Regions from separate parts of the Synechococcus sp. W4D4 genome, predicted to be linked through region 2. Evidence: riboswitches for the same ligand, from Rfam matches in the RefSeq annotation. Region 2 holds a riboswitch; the other holds the start of a gene.
What was found. Region 2 has a riboswitch for cobalamin ahead of ACLM42_RS07445 (HupE/UreJ family protein). Riboswitches for the same ligand answer to the same signal wherever they lie in the genome.
Positions count from the first base shown of each region.

Region 1 (6,493 bases), 380 kb from region 2:
TCGCAGATCACCGGGACCCGCTCGCGAATCAGCTCAAAGTCATCGATGCTCAGTTCGACGCCAGCAGTGCGTGCAATGGCCAGTAGGTGCAGGACCGAGTTTGTGGAGCCGCCCACGGCCATGATCACGCTGATGGCGTTCTCGAAGGCCTCACGGGTCAGAAGGTCCAGGGGGCGGATATCGGCCTTGATCGCCTCGACCAGGACCTCAGCACTGCGGGCAGCGCTCTCCGCCTTTTCTGGATCCTCGGCGGCCATGGTCGAGCTGTAGGGCAGGCTCAAGCCCATCGTCTCGATCGCCGCACTCATGGTGTTGGCGGTGAACATGCCGCCGCAGCTCCCCGCACCGGGACAGGCATTTTTTTCGATTTCGGTGAGGCGTTCCTCATCGATCTGGCCACTGGTGAGCTGACCGACGGCCTCAAAGGCACTGACAACGGTCAGATCACAACCGCCCAACTTGCCCGGCTTGATTGTGCCGCCATAGACAAAGACAGACGGGATGTTCATCCGCGCCATCGCCAACATGGCGCCGGGCATGTTCTTGTCACAGCCGCCAACGGCCAGGACCCCGTCCATGGACTCGCCGTTGCACGCCGTTTCAATCGCATCAGCAATCACTTCGCGGCTCACCAGGGAGTACTTCATTCCCTCGGTGCCCATCGAAATGCCGTCGCTGACGGTGATGGTGCCGAACATCTGTGGCATCGCCCCGGCCTCGAGGGCTGCCTGCTCCGCACGCCTGGCTAGGTCATCGAGACCGACATTGCAGGGCGTGATCGTGCTGTAGCCGTTGGCAATGCCAATGATCGGCTTGTTGAAGTCAGCATCCCCAAAACCGACAGCCCGCAACATGGCGCGGTTGGGGGAGCGCTGAATGCCCTGGGTAATCGCGGCGGAGCGGAGCATGGCTGCGGTTTGATCTCAACAGCAACCTACCGAGGAGCCTGATCAGCTCTGGGGGCTTAGGCCTTCCAGTTGCCGGCGAACATCCTCAATCGCTTGGTTCAGTTGCTGAACCTTGTCCTGCAGTTCGTGTTCTCGGACCACGGGGCTTTCTCTGTTGGGGTCGAAGGCCTGCTCGTCGTGATCGGTCAGACGGCTGAGCCGCAGGCTGCGCTCTTGGCGGGTGTGCTGCTGGCGCCGTTCTGCTTCTGAGTAGAGCCACCATGCGAAACCAGCCGCACCAATCACTGCACCAGCCAAGAGGGTGCCCAGAGATCCGGAACCGCCGTCTCGGTTGGACATAGCTGCAGGTCGAGGGTCTGAGGAGTGTGCTCAGCCTACGAAGCCTGACTGCGGCTTGCCATAGAGACGGTCGCCAGCGTCACCCAATCCGGGGAGAATTCGCTGTTGACCGTCCAACTCCGCATCGATGCAGCCGGTGTAGATGGTGAGATCGCTGTAGCGCTCCCCCAGGGTTTTCAGGCCCGGACTAGCCGCCAGGGCGGAGATCACGCGCACCCGTTGACCTGTGACGCCCTTGGTCTCCAGTTGCTCGAGCACATTCAGCAGGGTGCCGGCGGTTGCCACCATCGGATCAAAGACCAGCACGCCCGCGTTGGCTGGAATGGATTCGGGCAAGCCGTTGAAGTAACAACGGCACCGTCCATTGGCTTCATCCCGTTGCAGGCCCATGTGGGCCACCGACGCACTGGGGATCACTGTCTTCGCCCCGTCCCAGAGGCCAAGACCAGCACGCAGGACGGGAACGGCCAGGAGTGGAATCGAACCATCGACGATGGTTCCCTCTGTTTGGGCTAATGGCGTTTGCACCTGAACACGCTGGTAGGGGATCCAGTCGCGCATGGCTTCGTAGGTCAACCAGCGCCCCAATTCCGCCATGGCCGTGGCAAACAACGGCTGTGGCGTGTCCGCATCCCGCAGAAGGGTCAACCAGTGGCCAATGAGTGGATGGGGCGGCACCACCACCCGAAGGGTCTTGCTCATCGGTCGCGCTCCGGTATCCGCCTGCAATAACTTGAGCGCCCAAGCTAAAGCTGCAGTGCGGAACCTCGGAGCTCTTGCTCAGTCGCTCGTGGCCCGGTCGCTCACCGCCCTCGCCCTCTGCCTGGCTCTACTGCTGACGGCCGTTCTGCCTTCTCCCGCTCCGGCCATGGCGATCACAGCCCCGGAGCTTCGGAGTCAGCGCAGTGCCCAGGATCTGCAACCGGATATGCACGGCCGCAACTTGCAGCAGCAGGAGTTTTTGAAAGCTTCCATGGAAGGTTTCGACTTGAGCGAAACCGACCTGCGCGGTGCTGTGTTCAACACCGCCAATCTTCAAAAGGCGAACCTCTCCTCAGCGGATCTTGAAGACGTCGTCGCCTTCGCCACCCGCTTTGACAACGCTGATCTCAGTGGTGCTGTCTTTCGCAACGCCATGTTGATGAACAGCAAATTCACCGGTGCCGTCATCGAGGGAACGGACTTCACCGATGCGGTGCTGGATCTTCCTCAACAGAAGGCCCTTTGTGTCCGGGCCAGTGGTGTGAACCCGCGTACCGGAGTCGACACCCGCGAAAGCCTGGCCTGCCGTTAATCAGCGCTTAGGCTCTGGTCTCCGGTTCTTCGGGGGATCAGCCCGAAGAGGAAACGGGGAAAGTCCGGTGAAATTCCGGCGCTGTCCCGCAGCTGTGAAGAGTCCTGACCCCAGGACTCCAGTCAGAACGCCCGCCGGTTCCATCCAAATGACCCCTGGCGCGGACCAGTTCTCTTGATGTTGAAGCGTTTTGGGGCCGCTGCGCTCCTCTTGGCTCCCGTTCTTGCCTCGCCAGCACTGGCCCATCACCCGATGGAGTCCCTGGCTCTGGCACCGTCACCCGTCAGCGGCCTGCTGAGTGGTCTGGCCCACCCGCTGTTGGGGCCGGATCATCTGCTGTTCCTCATGGCCCTGGGTTTGGTTGGGCTACAGCGCTCCATGCGCTGGACCATGGCCTTGCTCGTGGTTGGTTTGTCCGCCAGTGCCCTGGGTCTTTGGCTTCCTGGATTGCCTGGAGCTGAGGCCCTCGTCTCGCTGTCCTTGGTGGTTGAAGGCTTGGTGATCGCAGGACGCTTACCGGCCTTGAGCTTGATCCCTGCTTTTGCTCTGCACGGTTACGTCCTCAGTGCTTCGGTCATCGGTTGGGAGTCCACCCCAATTGCCTTCTATCTGCTCGGCTTGCTTCTGAGCCAAGGCGCTCTTCTTGTGGTGTCCTTGGTGGCCATGCGCCGCGTCAGCCTTGAGATTCAGCCCACCGTTAGACAGTTGTTGGCTGGTGTGATGGTCGGCATTGGCGCTGCCTTCACCTGGACCGCCCTTCTGGCCTGACGATGACTGCGGCTCCTGCATCCCGCCTACCGGTCACCGTCGTGACCGGATTCCTTGGCGCTGGTAAATCCACGCTGCTGCGCCAACTGCTCGTCTCCAGTGGCCTCCGACTCGCCGTTCTGGTGAATGAGTTCGGTGAGGTCGGGATCGATGGCGACTTAATTCGGAGCTGCGGCTTTTGCCCCGAGGACGAGCTCGAGGGCCGTGTGGTCGAACTGGCCAATGGTTGTCTCTGCTGCACTGTTCAAGATGAGTTCCTGCCGGTGATGCAGCAGCTCCTTCAGCGGGCCGATCAGCTCGACGGAATCGTGGTTGAGACGAGCGGCTTGGCCTTACCTGTTCCGCTTGTCCAGGCCTTTCGCTGGCCCGAGATCCGCACCAGAACTCGGGTGACCGGTGTGGTGACGGTCGTCGATGGGGAGGCTCTCAGTGGCGGCAGCGTCGTTGCTGATCCCGCGGCCCTTGAAGCGCAACGTCAAGCGGATCCCAGCCTGGATCACCTCAGCGACATCAATGCGCTTTTTGAGGACCAACTCGAGGCCGCGGACCTCGTGCTGATGAGCCGGGCTGACTGCCTCAGTGACGAGGCCATTGGCGCCCTGCAAACGCGCTTGAGCGCCAAGCTCCGCAGCGGGGTCTCCGTCCTGCCCATGGCCCGTGGCAATGTTCCCGCCGCCCTGCTGATGGGACTGGATCGCCCGGAACACGAGGACCATCACCACGACCACGACCACGACCACGACCATGACCACGACCATCACGACCACACCCACGTGGCGATGGAGTCCATGGCTTTGGACTGGAAGGGATCGACCAGCAAGGCACAGCTGGAATTGCTTCTTCCGGCTGTGATCGCTGAGTACGGTCTGCTCAGGCTGAAGGGACGGGCTTGGCTGCCTGGAAAAAGCCACCCCCTCCAGATCCAGGCCGTGGGCCCACGGTTGGAGTGTTGGTTTGACACCAGCTCCCGCTTGGATCGGCCCGAGATCGACGGGCTGGAGCTGGTCGCCTTAGGCCTTTCCTTGGACAGCTCAAAGCTCAAGGAAAAGTTGAGCGCGGCCCTGTCCTAATCGAGGGGCAGGTCTCCCTTCGCACAGATTCCGTCCCAGCAGAGCGCCTGGTGGGACCTCCAGCTGGGTTGCACCAGGCGTCTGGTTCCTTGGGCTTCCTGGAGTTCGATCCGACCTCGTCCGTCATGGCGGAAGTCGAAGCGACGGCGACCCACCTGCAGCCACCAGTGCTCACCGAGCCGCTCGACGGTCATCGTGCAGGGAAGCCAGGCATTGGAATCGAGGCGGCATTCCAAGGGCACTGTGAACGGTTCACCGGCCTGGGCTGCGGTCTGACAGGCCAGGGCGGCACAGGCCGTCAGCAGCGAGGGCAGCGGATGCAGGTGGTTCATAGCGCCCCGTGGGACCACCACCAACCTGATCACGCAGAGGCTTGGCGACAGCCGGCCTGCCAAGATTTAACAAACCCCACCTAGAGCTCAGGTGCCCGTCTTCTCTGCCCGTGTGTTGGTCTCCCTGAGGCCCTCCGTGCTCGATCCCGCCGGTGAAGCCACCCGAGCCGCCGCATCACGCTTGGGTGTAGACGGCATTAGCAAGCTGCGGATTGGCAAAGCTGTCGAGGTGGAACTGACTGCCCCCGACGCCCAGACCGCACGTCAGCAGCTGGAGCTCTTGAGCGACCGGCTCTTGGCCAATCCTGTTATCGAGGACTGGAGCCTCGAGCTCAAGGACGACTCCAACGCAGGAGCCTGAGCAATGACCCTCGGCGTAGTCGTCTTTCCCGGGTCGAATTGTGACCGGGACGTTCAGTGGGCAGCCCAGGGCTGCCTCGGCATTGAGACCCGTTTCCTGTGGCATGAAGAGCGGGATCTGAGCGGACTCGATGCCGTTGTGATTCCCGGTGGCTTCAGTTATGGCGACTATCTCCGTTGTGGGGCCATCGCTCGCTTTGCCCCTGTGCTGGAGGAGGTCGTTGCTTTCGCGAACCGAGGCGGGCGCGTACTGGGGATCTGCAACGGCTTCCAGGTGCTGACGGAGATGGGATTGCTCCCTGGTGCCCTGACCCGAAACCAAAAACTGCACTTCATTTGTGAACCCACTGATTTGCGGGTTGAACCCGGCCAGTGCAGTTGGCTTCAGGGCTATACCAGCGGCGAAGTGGTGAACTTCCCCATCGCCCACGGTGAGGGCCGCTACCAGGCCGATCCTGATCAACTCAAGGTTCTGGAGGATCAGGGCCAAGTGGTCCTGCGGTACTGCCGCAATCCGAATGGTTCGATGGCTGATGTGGCAGGTCTGACCAATGCCAAGGGGAATGTGCTCGGTCTGATGCCTCACCCTGAGAGAGCCTGTGATCCCGCGACAGGTGGTGTGGATGGTCGTCGCTTGTTGGCCAGTTTGCTGGGATGACGCTCTGGGGCCGCCGTGAGCTGCTCCTTGGGGCGGTGACGGCGGCTGCCCCACTGGCTGCCCTCGCCGCCGGGGCGACGTTCCAGAACAGTCCTGCACCCCTGAAACAGGGGGCGCGCATCGCGGCGCTTGCGCCAGGCACCTGGCTTGAGCGGACGGATCCCATGCTTGAGGGACTGCGGCGGCGCTGCCAGCAAGAGGGCTGGGTGTTGTTAACGCCTCCTGAGTTAGGCGGTCAATGGCGATGGTTTTCGGCGACGGATCAGCAGCGGGCCTCGGCCCTTCGTCAGGCCTGGCTTGATCCCTCTATCGATGCCCTGTTCCTGGTCGGGGCCGGCTGGGGGAGTGCTCGCGTTCTCGAACAGGGTTGGTCGATCCCGCCTGGACCACGCTGGTGCGTTGGCTTCTCTGACTGTTCTGCCCTGCTTCTGGCTCAGCTGGCGGCTGGCAGTTTTGGGGCTATCCATGGCTGGTTTGGTGGCTCGGATCAGCAGTGGCGACGCCTTGCTGCCCTGTTAAAGGGGATGAACGTTCCGGCCTTGCATGGTCAAGGGCTGCGTCCCGGCTTGGTTCAGGGACCGTTGGTGGTGAGCAACCTCACCATCGCCACCAGTTTGATTGGGACGCCATGGCTGCCCTCGCTTCGGGGCACGATTCTGGTGTTCGAGGACACCGGTGAAGCTCCCTACCGGATCGATCGCCAGCTCACCCAATGGCGGACGTCCGGTCAGCTGGCTGGGGTGCGAGGTATCGGTCTTGGTCGC
Region 1 is NZ_CP180404.1:959,186-965,678, reverse strand. It holds gene ilvD (dihydroxy-acid dehydratase) at 1-908, opposite strand, end outside; gene ACLM42_RS05220 (hypothetical protein) at 951-1,247, opposite strand; gene upp (uracil phosphoribosyltransferase) at 1,278-1,949, opposite strand; gene ACLM42_RS05210 (pentapeptide repeat-containing protein) at 2,116-2,541, shown strand; cobalamin riboswitch at 2,547-2,695, shown strand; gene ACLM42_RS05205 (HupE/UreJ family protein) at 2,719-3,309, shown strand; gene cobW (cobalamin biosynthesis protein CobW) at 3,312-4,379, shown strand; gene ACLM42_RS05195 (hypothetical protein) at 4,376-4,711, opposite strand; gene purS (phosphoribosylformylglycinamidine synthase subunit PurS) at 4,803-5,072, shown strand; gene purQ (phosphoribosylformylglycinamidine synthase subunit PurQ) at 5,076-5,729, shown strand; gene ACLM42_RS05180 (S66 peptidase family protein) at 5,726-6,493, shown strand, end outside.
Region 1: linked by a shared signal. The riboswitch ahead of ACLM42_RS05205 (HupE/UreJ family protein) and the one ahead of ACLM42_RS07445 (HupE/UreJ family protein) in region 2 are both predicted to bind cobalamin.

Region 2 (6,493 bases):
GAGCGTTCGAGGTCTTCGCCCAGTCGGTTGCGATGAAGAAGGGGCGCTTGGGCAGCTTGATTACGGCCCTGGCCTGGCCGGAGCAGGCCGAGGCCCTGCGAGCGATCTGGTGGCGCTATGGAAGCAGCCTGGGGGTACGGGAGCAGCTTCAGCAGCGCTGGGCCCTGCCCCGACAGGTCGAACAGCGGCAGACGCCCTGGGGACTGGTGCGCTTTAAGAGCTCCATGCGCCCCGATGGAAGTGTGCTGTGCAAGCCAGAGTTGGAGGACTTGATTCCCTTGGCTCAGCAGCGGCGGCTGCCCCTTGATCAGCTGCGCTCCAACCTGCTCCAGTGGCTGGAGGCGCAACGGTGATCCGGCGGCTGAGAACTCTCTCCCTCCCAGGGGGCGCCCGGCTTTGGGTGAGCGCCTCAAGCGTTGCCTTTCTGGCCTCTGCGGTGGTCTCCCATGGCCGTCAGTTGCTGCAGCTGAGCCTCGATCGTCAGTCTTGGCTTTGGCTGGCCTTGGGCTTGGGCATCAGCGCCTTGAGCCTGGTGGTCAATGGCTTGGCCTGGGGAGTGGTGCTGCGTTGGTTGGGGGCTGCTCCGCGTTGGACGCCGGTGGTGCTGTTGTTTCTGGAGTCCAACCTGCGCAAGTATCTGCCTGGCGGGGTCTGGCATCTACTGGAGCGGCTTCGGGCTCTGCGCTCTGGCGGCCCTTGCCGGCAACCCCTGAGCGGGCGTCAAGCCCTCGGGGCGGTCCTGCTCGATCCGCTGCTGATGGCCGTGGCGGCGTTGTCCTTGGTGGCCTTGGGGGGTGGTTTGGCCCTGTTGGCCTTGCTGCCGCTGTTGGCTTTGATGCCCCGTTGGCTCAATCCCCTGCTGGAGCGTCTGGAGCGCCGCCGCGCCAAGGCGCTTGAAGTGGATCCTTCTGGCCTCACCCCAGGCAGCCTCCGCCTGCCGGGCTATCCCTGGTGGCCCCTGGCGGCTGAGCTGGTCTTTGTTCTATGCCGCTTTGGCGGTTTCGCCTGCTGCGTTCAAGCCTTCGACTTGGCCTTCCAGCTGGACTGGACGGGTTGGTTGGCGGGCTTTGCCCTGGCTTGGACCGCAGGTCTGGTGGTTCCCGCTGCTCCCGGAGGATTGGGGGTGTTTGAAGCGGTGTTGGTGCTTCGCTTGGCGGCTTCTGTTCCTGAGGCGCCGCTGTTGGCCGTGGCCCTGAGCTATCGCCTGGTCGTCTCGTTGGCGGATTTGCTGGTGGCCGCCGCCGCCCGCAGGGACCTGGCGGCACTTCGCAACAATGGGTATTGTTGAGAAGTGCCCTGAGAGAGCGTCGTGCCCGCTGGTCCTGTCTCCCAGGTGCAGGCCGATGCATTGCGCAGCTCCCTGCATGATCGCGGGCAGCGTCTGACGCCCCAGCGCCAACGGGTCTTGACTTTGTTTGAGCGCCTTGGGGAGGGCAGTCACCTCAGCGCTGAGGAGGTCCATCAGCGCCTGCTCAAGGCGGATGAACGGGTCTCACTGGCCACGGTCTATCGCACCTTGCGGCTGCTGAGCTCCATGGAGCTGTTGTGCGAATTGGAGCTGCCGGAAGGGGGCCGGCGCTTTGAACTGGCCAGCGATGAGGCCCACCGGGACCATCACCACCTGGTCTGCGCCCGCTGCGGCCACACCGAAGAATTCGAGAGCGAAGCGGTGCTGCAGGCTGGTGGAGAGGCCGCGGCTTTACACGGCTTTCAACTGCTGAATTGTGTGTTGAACGTGCGCGCTCTCTGCCCTAGCTGCGCTCAGCAGGAAGCCGAGGGATGACTAGCGCCGGTTGACGCGAACCGGGACGAGCGATGGCTGCATCAAACCACCGCCACCGTTGTCATCGTCGGAATCGGTGGCGAGCCAAAAGATCAGACCGACGAGCCCCAGAACGGTCGTGAGTGCAGCGAACTCGGCCATCCAGGGGGATGCGGTTCGACACACCATAACGGTGTTTTTCGCTTCTGCTGTCGCGGTTGCTGCAGCTCAGAGGGGAGCGATCGCCAGCAGGCCGCCAGCCAGCGCCAGCAGGCCTGCCCCAAGGCTGACCTGGCTGCGTTCAAACCGCTGGCTCAGCCAGGCGCTGGTACCAACCACAGCCACCGAGCTCAGCAGAGCACCGGCCCACCAGAGGGAGGTGCCGCTGGACTCCAGGCCGTGGAGCATCGCGTGGAGACCAAGGCCGCCAGCAACGGTGAGCGCCAGCACCTGGCGGCCGCAGCTGCCCCGCAGCACCAGGACCAAAACGGTGGCCACGGCGGAGACCGCCAGGGCTGCCAGCACTTCGGCTCCAGGCAGTTGGCCGCCGAAGCTGCCGAAGACCGAACCGATCAGGGCCCCAGCCAGGGCATAGATCAGCAGTTGGCGGCCGGCCTGGGCGGCGCAGAGGCCCACGGCCACCAGCATCAGCAGGTGGTCCAAGCCCAGCAGGGGATGCAGGGCTCCGCCCAACACTCCATGGTCGGCGGTTCCATGGGCTCCGGCTGGCAGCACCGACAGCAGGCTCAGGCCCAGTCCGGCGGCGGTGCTGGTCAGCAGCGATCGGGTCAGTTTCGAGGTCATGGCAGATCCGGTCCGCGCCGGTGCTGAGGTTGAAGGAGGAGGCGCGGCGAGCGTTCTGACTGGAGAGCGCGAGGCTCCCATCACAGCTGCGGGACAGTGCCGGATTCGCGCCGGACTTTCCTCGTTGCCTTCCTGGGCTGAGTCCAGGAAACCGCTGATCGGATTATCGCTTCAGGAGAAACCCTTGCCGGCATCTTTCGCGACGCAGGCCTGAAGTTGCTTGCGGATCTTGGCGTGGTCGAGGTTTTTGCCGATCACCACCAGTTGGTTTTTGCGGTCGCTGGGCTTGCTCCACTCGCTGTCATCGATGGAGAAGCGCTTGCCGGCCAGGTGAAAGACGTGTCGCTTGCTGCTCTCGTTGAACCAGAGGATTCCCTTAGCGCGGAACACCCCGGCGGGGAGCTGGTTATCGAGGAAGTTTTGGAATTTACGCAGCGAGAAGGGACCTTCGCTGCCAAAGGAAAGGGATGTGAATCCCTCGATGGCGAGGTGATCCGCGTGGGAGTGCTCGTGGGAATGGTCGTGGCTGTGATCGTGCTCGCAGTGACCGTGGTCGTGATCGCAGTTGCTGTGGTCATGGGCATGGCTGTGATCGTCGGCATGGTCGTGCTCATGCACGCAGTGGCCGTGGTCGTGGTCGCAGTCGTCGTGGTTTTGCTCCGCAGTGACCTTGTCGCTTTCGAACAGGCCCACGCTGAGCAGCAGCGGCAGGTTGACCTCGCCTTTCACCGAGCGCAGGATCCGGGCATCGGTTTTGATCTCCCGTAACTGGGCTTCCACCTCGTTGAGCCGCGCTTCGCTGACGAGGTCGCATTTGTTGAGCAGCAGGATGTCGCCGTAGACGACCTGGGCGCGGGCGACCTCCCCCTCGAGGATCTCGTCGCTGAAGTTTTCGGCATCGATCAACGTGATGATCGAGTCGAGCCGAGTCTGATCCCGTAGATCGCTGCCAAGGAAGGTCATGGCTACGGGCAGGGGATCCGCAAGCCCCGTGGTTTCCACCACCAGGTAGTCCACGGGATCTGGACGATCGAGGATGCGATAGACGGCCTCGAGCAGCTCACCATTGATGGAGCAGCAGATGCAGCCGTTGCTCAGTTCGACCATGTCCTCGCCGGTGGCGATGATCAGGTCGTTGTCGATGCCAATCTCCCCGAACTCATTGACCAGCACCGCCGTTTTGACGCCCTGCTGGTTGCTGAGAATGTGGTTGAGCAGCGTGGTTTTTCCCGCTCCAAGGAAGCCCGTGAGGATGGTTACGGGGAGCCCGCTGGGGGCCTGATCCATCAGGCTGCTGCTCATGGTGAAGGCTGCTTGCTGCGGCTTCGATCGGTCCCCTCAGTCTGGGACGTGGCCTGCAGCTTTAGAAGCCGCTCAAGCCGCAGGTCTCCCGATAGGTCTGCGCGATTGCTTGGTTCTTGGCTGAGCTGGTGAGGTCCTTGTAGGACTGGGCCGCGGCTTTGGCTCCAGTCCCATCCCCATCGGAGAAGGCATCGAGCATGGCGTTGATCACACCCAGTTCCTGTTGCTCGAGTACGAGATAGCGCGCTTGGGCGCTTTTGCAGGGGCCGTCCTGGAGGCTGGCCTGAATGCTTTGTAGGGCGTCGGTGTAACGCGTTGCGGTGGCTCGGATCTGCTGGATCAGAGCCTCATGGTCGTGGTCGTCTTCGGGATCAAAGCGTTCCGGAGCTAACGCAATGCCCTTCAACAGGTGGCCTTCGAGGGCTGTGATGGCGCCTTCGTTGTAGGCGAGGAGTTCTTTCTGTTGGAGGCTCATCGCCGTGGAGTCAGCGCTGGGTGATTGGCAGGCCGTCAGGGCCAAGAGGCCTGCGGCGATGAATCCGGCATGGGCTCCAGAACGTCTGAGGGATTGCATCAGCAGCGGAATGACAGGCCTTGTCCACAGCCTGATGACGGCGCAACGGCATGGCAACGAGACATCAAATCGCTGAGACTGAGAACTGTTATCATTCTTGGAAACGTGTATTGGTCTTGGTGCGCTGCTCTGCGCTTGTTGCCGGAATGAGTCTTGCCGCCGGTGTGACCGCTCTGGCCGTTCGTCCCGTCGCTGCTGTTCAGCAGATCCCTTCTGTGGTGGCGGCCAACGGAATTCTTTGCGACCTCGTTCGCGTCGTGGCTGGATCCACGGTCTCCGTCGCTTGCTTGGTCCCGGATGGAGCGGATCCCCACGACTACCGCTTGAGTGCCAGGGATCGCTCGAAGATTCAGTCGGCTTCGGTTGTGTTCCTCAATGGATACCGATTAAGCCCTGCGCTGGAGCGCATTGGGCAGCTGAAGCGGACGGTCAAGGTTGCTGAAGTCGCCGTGCCGTCCAGCCCATCTCGGGATCCACATGTTTGGCATAACCCTCTTCAGGCGGTAGCGATGGCGAAGGTGGTTGCCGTCCAGCTCAGGGGCAGCGTGTCTGGAGCGGCCCGTGCCTCGGTTGATGGCCGGCTCACGCGAGTTGCCTCTGTGCTGCAGCAATTGGATCGCTGGACTGCAGCTCAGTTCGCCACCGTTCCCAAGGCCCACCGAGTTGTTCTAACGGAGCATGATGCGCTCTCTTCTCTGGCCAGGCGCTACCAGGTTCGTTATGTGCCTTTGATGGAATCATTCTCATCCGGTGGGCCGCTTCGTCCCAGCAGTCTTCGCGAGATCTCTATGGCTGTGAAGGCATCAGGAACGAAGTATCTGTTTTCAGAATCAAGTGCAACGTCGAAAACGCTGCGTCGCATTAGTAAGACCTCGGGTGTCCCTGTCTATCGGAAGCATCTTGTCGTGGATGGAGTTGCAAAGCGGAAGACCTATGTCGGTACGTTTGTTTCCAATGTCTGTGCTCTGGTGAGTGCGCAAGGGGGGCGTTGCGACCGTGCGTCTGGTGATCAAATTGCATCTCGCTGGAGTGCAATTTAGTCGTCTTGCTGAATCCTTTTTCCTTTCGTTGAAACTTTTGCCATGGGCATGACGCATCTCTGCTCGTTCATCTCTCTTCTTAAGCGCCTTCCCTGGACGGCGAGCTGCATCCTGACCCTTTCGGCGCCCGCTTTTGCCCATGGCGGTCCCGGTGGTCAGGATCTAAAGCCTGGTGAGTTCAAGGCTTCTCCAATCATCACCATCGAAGGGCATGGTGGGCTCGAGAACAATGTGCAGGGACCACCGAGGCACTACGCCATCGATGGGCTCTACGGAACGGTTCTCGAGTGGGGGCTTGAGAACAAAGGCAGTTTTGCGATCGAAGCCGCCATTGGTCCTGCTTTTGTGTGGGGTGAGGCTGAACACTTCTATGGCCAAGTTCATGCCCATGGTTCCCATGAGGATGAAGGGCATGATGATGATCATGGTGAGGATGAGGCGGAATCATTTTCGTCGGCTAGCCCCTGGCGCCGGACTGATATCAAGGGTTATCTCTCCGCCCGGTATCAACCCACTGGGAATCTTTCGTTTCAGGCAACCTGGAAGCCCTATTACATCACCCGAACTCAGACGCAGGATGGTCTCGAAGATGAGTTGGGTTTAAGGAATGAGGTCCAGGTTGGTGCTCTCTATGCCTTTGGTGATGGTGATGTCAATTTCGCTTTGGGCGATGGCCTTGAAAGCGTTGTCGACGGCGTATTTGTTTCTGCCTACAACAACACGGGCTGGGACAGTGATGGGACGTACCTCGGTAATTACACCGACGCTTGGGCAGGCTTTGGGTTTAACTATGACCAGCTCAATGTGACCCTCTCGGGAGGCCCCCGCTTCTACACCCCTGGTCGCTACGCCAACCTTCCCCAGCGCACGGACTGGGGTGGTGAGATTGAGTTTGAATACCCCATCACGGACAATGTTGTTGCTTTCGCTCACTGGGAGGCGGTCTATAGCTCCGAGGGCGGCGAAGGTTGGGGAATTGGATTCCAGCATCACATCGGTACTGGAGTGACC
Region 2 is NZ_CP180404.1:1,338,737-1,345,229, reverse strand. It holds gene larC (nickel pincer cofactor biosynthesis protein LarC) at 1-353, shown strand, start outside; gene ACLM42_RS07460 (lysylphosphatidylglycerol synthase domain-containing protein) at 332-1,288, shown strand; gene ACLM42_RS07455 (Fur family transcriptional regulator) at 1,310-1,783, shown strand; gene ACLM42_RS07450 (hypothetical protein) at 1,784-1,924, opposite strand; gene ACLM42_RS07445 (HupE/UreJ family protein) at 1,991-2,566, opposite strand; cobalamin riboswitch at 2,594-2,737, opposite strand; gene ACLM42_RS07440 (CobW family GTP-binding protein) at 2,738-3,868, opposite strand; gene ACLM42_RS07435 (hypothetical protein) at 3,930-4,442, opposite strand; gene ACLM42_RS07430 (metal ABC transporter substrate-binding protein) at 4,589-5,482, shown strand; gene ACLM42_RS07425 (hypothetical protein) at 5,525-6,493, shown strand, end outside.